Regions from separate parts of the Halomonas sp. ABH4_019 genome, predicted to be linked through region 1. Evidence: predicted binding sites of a transcription regulator. Region 1 holds the regulator's gene; each other region holds the start of a gene.
The links. The regulator sigma-54, encoded in region 1, starts transcription at its own class of promoters, with help from an activator protein. The targets are predictions, from matches to a motif close to TGGCACNNNNNTTGCTNT.
Positions count from the first base shown of each region.

Region 2: the regulator sigma-54 is predicted to act here: its motif matches at 735-752, upstream of glnL (nitrogen regulation protein NR(II)).
Region 3: the regulator sigma-54 is predicted to act here: its motif matches at 985-1,002, upstream of ACXAFN_RS01370 (sugar phosphorylase).
Region 4: the regulator sigma-54 is predicted to act here: its motif matches at 743-760, upstream of ACXAFN_RS15205 (phenol hydroxylase subunit).

Region 1 is NZ_JBSWWC010000003.1:322,519-324,716, forward strand. It holds gene ACXAFN_RS13805 (PTS sugar transporter subunit IIA) at 1-131, opposite strand, end outside; gene hpf (ribosome hibernation-promoting factor, HPF/YfiA family) at 139-450, opposite strand; gene ACXAFN_RS13815 (RNA polymerase factor sigma-54) at 562-1,962, opposite strand; gene lptB (LPS export ABC transporter ATP-binding protein) at 2,116-2,198, opposite strand, start outside.
Region 2 is NZ_JBSWWC010000002.1:698,114-700,311, reverse strand. It holds gene ACXAFN_RS10440 (DUF4124 domain-containing protein) at 1-361, shown strand, start outside; gene glnL (nitrogen regulation protein NR(II)) at 834-1,880, shown strand; gene ntrC (nitrogen regulation protein NR(I)) at 1,873-2,198, shown strand, end outside.
Region 3 is NZ_JBSWWC010000001.1:300,358-302,555, forward strand. It holds gene ACXAFN_RS01365 (heavy metal translocating P-type ATPase) at 1-838, opposite strand, end outside; gene ACXAFN_RS01370 (sugar phosphorylase) at 1,036-2,198, shown strand, end outside.
Region 4 is NZ_JBSWWC010000003.1:610,481-612,678, forward strand. It holds gene ACXAFN_RS15200 (sigma 54-interacting transcriptional regulator) at 1-435, opposite strand, end outside; gene ACXAFN_RS15205 (phenol hydroxylase subunit) at 792-1,031, shown strand; gene ACXAFN_RS15210 (aromatic/alkene monooxygenase hydroxylase subunit beta) at 1,079-2,065, shown strand; gene ACXAFN_RS15215 (MmoB/DmpM family protein) at 2,138-2,198, shown strand, end outside.

The sequences.
Region 1 (2,198 bases):
ACCTCCTGGCTGTCGAGGCTCGGGGTGTTCTGGGCAATGAAGGTGCTGAAGAATTCCAGCACCCGCTTCTTGCTCCCCCCGGGCACGCCGAACAGGGCGCGCTCGGGGGGCAGGATGGCTTCGAGTGACATTGGCGGCTCAGCGGACGCTTGCGGCGCCCTGGGCGCGGGCCTGGGTCTTTTCCTTGTGCTTGACCAGCTGGCGGTCCAGCTTGTCGGCAAGGGCGTCGATGGCGGCGTACATGTCGCCGTCCATCGCCTCGGCGTGTAGATCGGCACCGGCGGCATGCAGGGTGCAGGCGGCCTGCTGGCGTTCCTTCTCCACGGAGAGCGTGACCTGCACGGTGGTGATGTTGTCGTAGTGGCGCTCGAGTCGCGTGAGCTTCTCCTGCACGTAGTCACGCAGGGGATCGGTCAATTCCACGTGGTGGCCGGTGAGGTTGACTTGCATGACACGCTCCTTGCTCCTTGGGTGGTGATCCGATTGTAACCCTTTTTGGTGCCTTGCAAACCCCCCGCGCCAGGCGGTTTTCCACGCCATGCGGCGCGGCTGGCGACGGCCCTAACCGAGACGCTTGCGGCGGCTGGAGGAGGGGATCTGCATCGCCTCGCGGTACTTGGCCACGGTGCGCCGGGCCACCTCGATGCCTTCCTCGCCGAGCAGCTCCACCAGCTTGCTGTCGGAGAGCGGCTTGCGCGGGGGCTCGCCCTCGATCAGCTTGCGGATGCGGGCGCGGATCGCGGTGCTCGAGTGGGCGTCCTCGCCGCCCCCGACCTGGCTCGAGAAGAAGTACTTGAGCTCGAAGACGCCGCGCGGGGTGTGGATGAACTTCTGGGTGGTGACCCGCGAGATGGTCGATTCGTGCATCTCCACCGCCTGGGCGATGTCGGCCAGGATCAGCGGCTTCATGGCTTCCTCGCCCTGCTCGAGGAAGTCGATCTGGCGGGTCATCACCTCGCGGCCGACCCGCAGCAGGGTGTCGTTGCGGCTGGTCAGGCTCTTGATCAGCCAGCGGGCCTCCTGGAGGTGGTCCTTGAGGAACTGGTTGTCGTCGCTCTTGTCGGCGCGGCGGATCAGCGCCGCGTAGTCGGGCTGGATGCGCAGCCGCGGCATGGCCTCGGGATTGAGCTCGATCCGCCAGCCCTGGGGGGTGTGGCGGGCGATCAGGTCGGGGATCACGTAGTCGTTGTCGTCGCCGGCGTAGGTGCTGCCGGGGCGCGGGTCGAGGCCGCGGATCAGGGCGATGACCCGCTCGAGGGCTTCGTCGTCCAGCCCCAGGCGACGCTTCAGCAGGCGGCGGTCGCTGGCGGCCAGCGCCTCCAGGAACTGGCGCACCAAGCGCCTGGCCTGGGGCAGCAGCGGGGTGTCGTCGGGCAGGGTGGCCAGCTGCAGCAGCAGGCATTCGCGCAGGTCGCGGGCGAAGACGCCGGTGGGCTCGAACTGTTGCAGGCGCAGCAGGACGGCCTCGATCTCCCGGGTGGTCAGGCCCTCAAGGCCCTGGGCGCGCAGGCCGTCGCGTAGCTCGTCCAGCGGTTGGTCCAGGTAGCCGTCCGGCGTCACGGCATCGACCAGGCTCTCGGCGATGCGCGTTTCGCGCTCCTCGAGGCCGCTCATGGCCAGCTGCCAGCCGAGGTGGCCTTGCAGGCTCTGGCCGGCGGCCTGGCGCTCGAAGTCGGGGGCCTCGCCGCTGCCGCCGGCGTCCTGGAAGGTGTCCGACCAGTCGCTGTCCACGGAGAGTTCCGCGGGAATCTCGTCGGACCAGTCGTCTTCCGGGGTCTCGCCGACCGCCTGCTCGCCGAAATCGTCCTCGAGTTCCAGCATGGGGTTGGCTTCCAGCGCCTGCTGGATTTCCTGGCGGAGGTCGAGGGTCGAGAGCTGCAGCAGGCCGATCGCCTGCTGCAGCTGGGGCGTCATGGTCAGCTGGGTGCCGACGCGCAGTTGCAGGGATGCCTTCATGGCCATGGATGGTTCCGCTCCTCCGGCGAAGAGGCTCCTACCCTAGTGGCCCGGATGGCGCCATGCAAGTGCTGATTAAGCAATTAGCGTGCCAATGGCAATCGGCGTGCCCGTCGTCGGTTGGCGACGCTATATCAGTGACTTGCGAAGCCGCAGCCCTTAGAGGCGGAAGTCCTGGCCCAGGTAGACGTCGCGCACGCGCTGGTTGGCCAGGATCTGCTCGGCGTCGCCCTCGGCGATGA
Region 2 (2,198 bases), on a different contig from region 1:
AGGCGGGGCCGACGCGCCCCCCCAGCCCTTCATGCCCTACGATGCCTTCGCGATCGTCTCCCCCGAGCCGCAGGCGACCCTGCCGACCGGCGCCGCCGGCAATGTCCAGGTGCGGCTGACCATCCGCCCCGAACTGCGCGACGACCATCGGGTGCGCCTGCTGCTGGACGGCCGGCTCAGCCAGTCGGCCATGCATACCGATACCTTCCAGCTCTCCAACCTGAACCGCGGCGAGCACGTGGTGCAGGCCGAGCTGCTCGATGCCAGCGGCGCGGTGCGCCACCGCACCCCCGCGGTGACCCTCTACGTCCAGCGGGCCAGCATCAACCTGCCGCGCAACCCCAACAACCCGGCCGGTTAGCTGCCCCCTCGCCGGGCGCCTCGGCCGCTGTGCCCGGACGGCTCACCCAGGCCCTGCCATCCGCCGCCCGCGGGCGGCGAGCGCGGCTTCGACGCCTTCGACCATGCCGAGCGGGTCGGCGAGGGCCGGGCCTTCCGGCACGCCGAACGCCTGGGCGTCGACCGCCCTCGGGAGGACGTGCGCCCGAAGCGGGGAGACGACCCTCGGCACGGATTCCCGCGGGAGCATGGCAAGCTCCGCTCGCACCCTCGCGAAGCGCCGGCCGACGATTGAGCGCTGCCTGACAGTGCGTGCACCAGGGTGGTGCACTAAAGTGGTGCGTATCCCAAGCCTCGGACCGCCCTGGGGCGCCGTGAGGCGGCCTTCCCCAAAGTGGCGCGCTTATTGCACTGATCTTTGCACCGATCTCCGTGCAAGGGGCTCATCGCCAAGGTCCGGGGTGACCGTTCACTTCGTTGCCGGGAATGTACCCATGTATCAACGCCTCATGGAACACCTCACCACTGCCGTGCTGCTGCTGGACGGCCAGCTGCGGCTGCGCTGGATGAACCCGGCGGCGGAGGCGCTGCTGGCGCTGAGCCGGTCGCGGGTGACCGGCCTGGCGCTGCCGGGGCTGGTCGACGCCGAGCAGGACATCGGTGCGCTGCTGGCCAAGGCCCGCGACGAGTTCCATCCCTTCACCCAGCGCGAGGCACGGCTGACCCTGCCGACCGGCGAGGTCCAGACCGTGGACTACACCGTCACGCCGCTGTCGCCGGACGAGCTGCTGCTGGAGGTGGAGCCCCGCGACCGGCTGCTGCGCATCTCCCGGGAGGAGGCCCTGCAGACCCGCCAGGAGACCATCAAGGTGCTGGCCCGCGGGCTCGCCCATGAGGTCAAGAACCCGCTGGGCGGCATCCGCGGAGCCGCCCAGCTGCTGGAACGCGACCTGGAAGACCCCCAGCTCACCGAGTTCACCCGCATCATCGTCGAGGAGGTCGACCGGCTGCGCGACCTGGTGGACTCCATGCTCGGCCCCAACCGGGTCAACCACCACGAGCCGCTGAACATCCACAAGGTGCTGGAGCGGGTGCGCGCCCTGGTGTCGGTGGAACACCCCGAGGTGACGATCACCCGGGACTACGACCCCAGCCTGCCCGACCTGACCGGCGATGAATCCCAGATGATCCAGGCCATCCTCAACGTGGCGCGCAATGCCGTGGAGGCGATGACCGAGGCCGGCATCGAGGGCCCCACCCTGGTGCTGCGCACCCGGGCGCGTCGCCAGTTCACCCTGGGCGCCGAGCGCCATCGCCTGGTCTGCGAGGTGAGCGTCCTCGACAACGGCCCCGGCATTCCCGAGGGGCTCAAGGAGACGCTGTTCTACCCCATGGTGTCCGGCCGCGCCGAGGGCAGCGGCCTGGGGCTGTCCATCGCCCAGTCGATCCTCCACCAACACCAGGGGCTGATCGAGTGCGATTCCCGACCGGGCCACACCGAATTCCGACTGCTGATACCGCTGGAGACCTCCCATGACTGAAGCCGCACGCGTCATGGTCGTCGATGACGATCGTGCCATTCGCTGGGTGCTGGAGCGCGCCCTGGCACAGCCCGATCTGGCGGTCGAGTGCGTCGACCGGGCCGACCGGGTGCTGGAGCGGCTGCTCGCGAATCCGCCCGACGTGCTGGTCACCGACATCCGCATGCCCGGCCTCGACGGCCTGGACCTGATGGCCCGGGTCCGCGAGGCGCACCCGGAGCTGCCGGTGATCGTGATGACCGCCCACTCCGACCTGGACAGCGCGGTGGCCTCCTACCAGGGCGGCGCCTTCGAATACCTGCCCAAGCCGTTCGATGT
Region 3 (2,198 bases), on a different contig from region 1:
CGGCGCCGATGATCAGCGCGCCCCCGGCGGCAAGCGTCATCAGCATCTCGATGGTGAACGGCATGCCGACGCGCGCGGCGCTGATCGCCCGCCGGGCGATCGGCCCCAGGCCGATCAGGCAGGCCGCGAGGAAGGCCCAGTGGGCCACCGCCTCGCCGGCCACCAGGCGCAACAGCATGGCGACGGCCAGCGCCGCGCCGGTGGCCAGCACCAGCCGCCCCTTGGCGGTGGCATACCAGCGGCGTCGGGGCGTGTCGTCACCGCTCGTCGCCTCGGTGGCGTCCGGCATGGCCTCGTAACCCAGCCGGCGCACCGTGGCGGTGATCGTCTCGGGGGCGGTGCGGGCCTCGTCCAGCGTCAGGGTGAGCGTCTCGTTCATCACCGACACGCGAATGTCGTCGACGCCGGGGAGCCGCTCCAGGGCGCCGCGAATGGTCGCCGCGCAGCTCGGGCAGTCCATGCCGCCCACGGACCAGGTCCGGGTTCCGCCAGTGCCCGTTGGCGTATCGCCCGCTCCCACATCGCCCTCGCCGGCGGCCTCCGCCCGGCCGGCCGAGCAGCAGCCGTCGCTCGCAGCCGCGGCGGGATCGTCCGGCGAGGGGCGGCGCGCGATGCCGTAGCCCAGGCGCTCGACCAGCGCCTCGACGGTCTCGGGGGCGGTCTTGCCGGCCTCCAGCTCCAGCACCAGCGCTCCCTGCATGACCGATACCCGCACGTCGGCCACGCCCGAGAGGCGCTCAAGGGCAGCGCGAATCTTGCCGGCGCAGCTCGGGCAGTCCATGCCCTCGACACGCCAGTGGTGGCGACGACTCTGTGTTCCCGCGGCGTCACACGCCATATCAGCCTCCTCGGCGGTTCCGGAATCTCGATGCTGATCGCAGCTTAATCCCTGTAGTCGCTATAGACTCAAGCGACCCCGGCACACTCTCCAGTCGGCACCTCCGAGCCACCGCGCCACGGGCTCGCCCCTCGGCGTCCGTCACATGGCACGCAACCTGCAAGAATGTGGGAAACCCCATCGCGAGGTGCTCGCCCATGTCGTCCCCCTCCCTCTCGACGCCGCTGGCCGCCGACGCCTTTCGCGAGCGAGCCCGCCGCCACCTGCAACGCCTCTACGGTCCCCGGGCCGACGAGGTGCTGCGAAGGCTGCTCACCCTGTTGGCGCATCAGGCGCCCTCGGCGCCCCCGGATGGTGAGGCCCGGCCGCTCTGGAGCGAGCGCGACCAGTGGTTGATTGCCTACGGGGACAGCCTGGTCGACGGCCAACGCCTCCCCCTCGCGGTGCTCGACGACTTCCTCGCACGGCGCCTCGGCGAGACCTTCAGCGGCTTGCACCTGCTGCCCTTCTTTCCGTGGAGCAGCGACGATGGCTTCTCGGTCGTTCACTACCGCGAGGTCGACCCCGCCCTGGGCGACTGGCACCAGGTGCGACGACTGGCCGAGCGCCTCGACCTGACGGTCGATCTGGTGCTCAACCACGTGTCCCGGGAGTCGCTATGGTTCGCCGACTATCTCGGTGGCAACCTGCCGGGGCGCGACTTCTTCATCGAGATGGATCCCGACACCGATCTCTCGGCCGTGGTGCGGCCGCGAAGCTCGCCGCTGCTGGTCAAGGTGCCCACCCGTCGCGGGCCCCGCCACCTCTGGGCGACCTTCTCCGAGGACCAGATCGATCTGAACTTCGCCAACCCCGACGTGCTGCTGGAGTTCGTCGGCATCCTGCTGTTCTACCTGTGCCAGGGCGCGCGGGTCGTGCGTCTCGATGCCATCGCCTACCTGTGGAAGGAGGTCGGCACCTCCTGCATCCACCTGCCCCAGACCCATGAGGTGGTCCGGCTCTTGCGCGCCGTCGTCGATCACGTGGCCCCGGGCACCCTGATGCTCACCGAGACCAACGTGCCGCATCGCGAGAACATCAGCTACTTTGGTCTTGAAGATCAGGGTTTTGAAGATCAGGGTCTTGAACGTCAGGGTCTTGAAGATCAGGGCCTTGAACATCAGGATCACGAACAACAACGGCCAGATACGCCGCCCGACGAGGCCCACCTGGTCTACCAGTTCCCGCTGCCCCCTCTGCTGCTGCACACCTTCACCAGCGGCGAGGCAGGCACCCTGGCGGCCTGGCTGAAAAGCCTGCCCTCGCTGCCGCCTGGCTGCAGCTTCCTCAACTTCACCGCCAGCCACGATGGCATCGGGGT
Region 4 (2,198 bases), 290 kb from region 1:
CTTGAGCGGGCCGAAGATGTGCTGGGAGATGCTGACCTCGTAGGAGTCTTGCCACTCGAATTCGCCATAGAAGTGGCCATGTCGGGGATCGATGTCCAGGGCGATGGGGACTACCTTCACCAGCCCGCGGAGCGCGTGCAGCTGGGGCCCGGTGAGAAAGCCGTCTTCCACCGACATTTCCTGGCCGCGTACCGATCGGGCCAGCTCGGCGTCCTGGAGGCCGGCATGGTAGCCCAGGCGCATGAAGAAGCTGCGTGCGCGCTGCATGCCCATGGTGTTGACGATTTCCTGGCGGAACGTGGCCATGGTCTGGACCTGCAGCAGCAGCATGCGCTGCTCGCCGAGCCATATCTGCCCCTCGCTGGGCAGGAAGCGCAACTTGTCCAGGATGTCCTGGCTGTCGGGATAGCGCGGCGTCGTCAAGGGCGTGGGCATGGGGTCTCTCACGGTGTCGGGCGTTGGCATGCGGGATGTTGTGGTTATTGTGATGATGATTCTTTGGTCGTATTTTCCCGGCCGGGCGCTCCGCCGGCCGGAGATCCAGCATAAATCTCCCGCGCTTTTCCCACCAGCATTCCGCTTGGCCATCGCCCGGCGGCCTTCCGGTTTCATGAATTGATGACGCTGCAAGGCAGCAACTCATCATTTGCTTGATGCCTGGCGGCCTTCGGGGGCACGGCATCTGGGTTGCTTTCTTTTCAATTTATTGTTTATCAATGATTTTTTATTACGAATCGGCATCTGGCACGACGCTTGTAACGTCAGGGTGATGATGCATCCGGAGGTGCCCGATGTCCCAACCCGTCATTTCCCGTCCTCTCAAGCGCTATGTGCGTGTCAGGGAGCGCAGCGAGAAGTTCGTCGAGTTCGACTTTGCCATCGAGAATCCCGAACTCTTCGTCGAGCTGATCCTTCCCCCCCAGGCCTTCGAGGCGTTCTGCGCCCGAAATGAGGTGATTCACATGAGCGATGAGCAGGCCAGGCAGGTCGATATCCAGATGGAAAAGTGGCGCTACAGCGTCAGCCAATAAGCGAGCAGGTGTCGACAACACCGGACAACAACAAGCGAGGAGATACTATGAGCGTCGAGATCAAGACGGCAGAAATCGAGCCGATTCGCCAGACCTATGGCCACACCCGCAGGCGATTCGGCGACAAGCCGGCGACCCGCTACCAGGAAGCCAGTTTCGATATCCAGCCGACCGAGAACTTCCACTATCGTCCGATGTTCGACGAGCGGCATGAGCTCTACGACCCGGGTTACACGGCGCTGAAGATGGAGGATTGGTATGCCTTCAGCGATCCTCGCCAGTTCTATTACGGCGCCTGGGTCGGCGCCCGTGCCAAGTTCCAGGAGAGCACCGAAACCAGCTTCGCCTTCTTCGAGAAGCGCCATCTCGGCGGCCAGCTGAGCGACGAGGCGCGGCGCCTGGTGACCGAGTGCCTGCTGCCGCTGCGTCACGTCGAGCTCGGCGCCAACATGAACAATGTCGGTATCGCCTCGACCGCCTACGGCACCACCCTCAGCCAGGCCCACATGTTTCACGGCATGGACCGACTGGCCGCGGCCCAGTACCTGTCGCGGATCGGCCTGCTGATCGATGACAGCCCGGGAGTGCTGCTGGGCGAGGCCAAGCGGCTGTGGATGGACGATCCCGACTGGCAAGGCGTACGCCGCTACGTCGAAGACACGCTGGTGCTCGAGGACTGGGCCGAGCTGTCGGTGGCCCAGAACCTGGTGCTGGACGGCCTGCTGTATCCCTTCGTTCAGGAAACCCTGGATGCCCGATTGATGGACGCGGGAGGCGGCCAACTCGCCATGCTCACCGACTTCATGGGCGAGTGGTTCAAGGACGGCAGTCGCTTCATCGATGCGCTGGTGAAGGCGCTGGCCACCGAAAGCGACGAGAACCGCGGCCTGCTCGCACGCTGGGTGTTGGCATGGCGAGAGCGTGCCGTTGCCGCGTTGCAGCCGATCGCCGCCAGGGCCGGTGTAACGCTCGACGATGCCCTGTCGATCCTCGACAAGCGCCTGGCCAAGCTCGGCCTGCTCGAGACGCATTGAGCCGGCGCTCGATCGCCACGCTCGATCTTGCACGCCAACCCCCGATCTTTATCGCCAATGGAGTACCCGCTCATGTCACGCGTCTTTATCGCCCTGCAGGACAACGAGAATGCCCGCTTCATCGTCGAGGCGG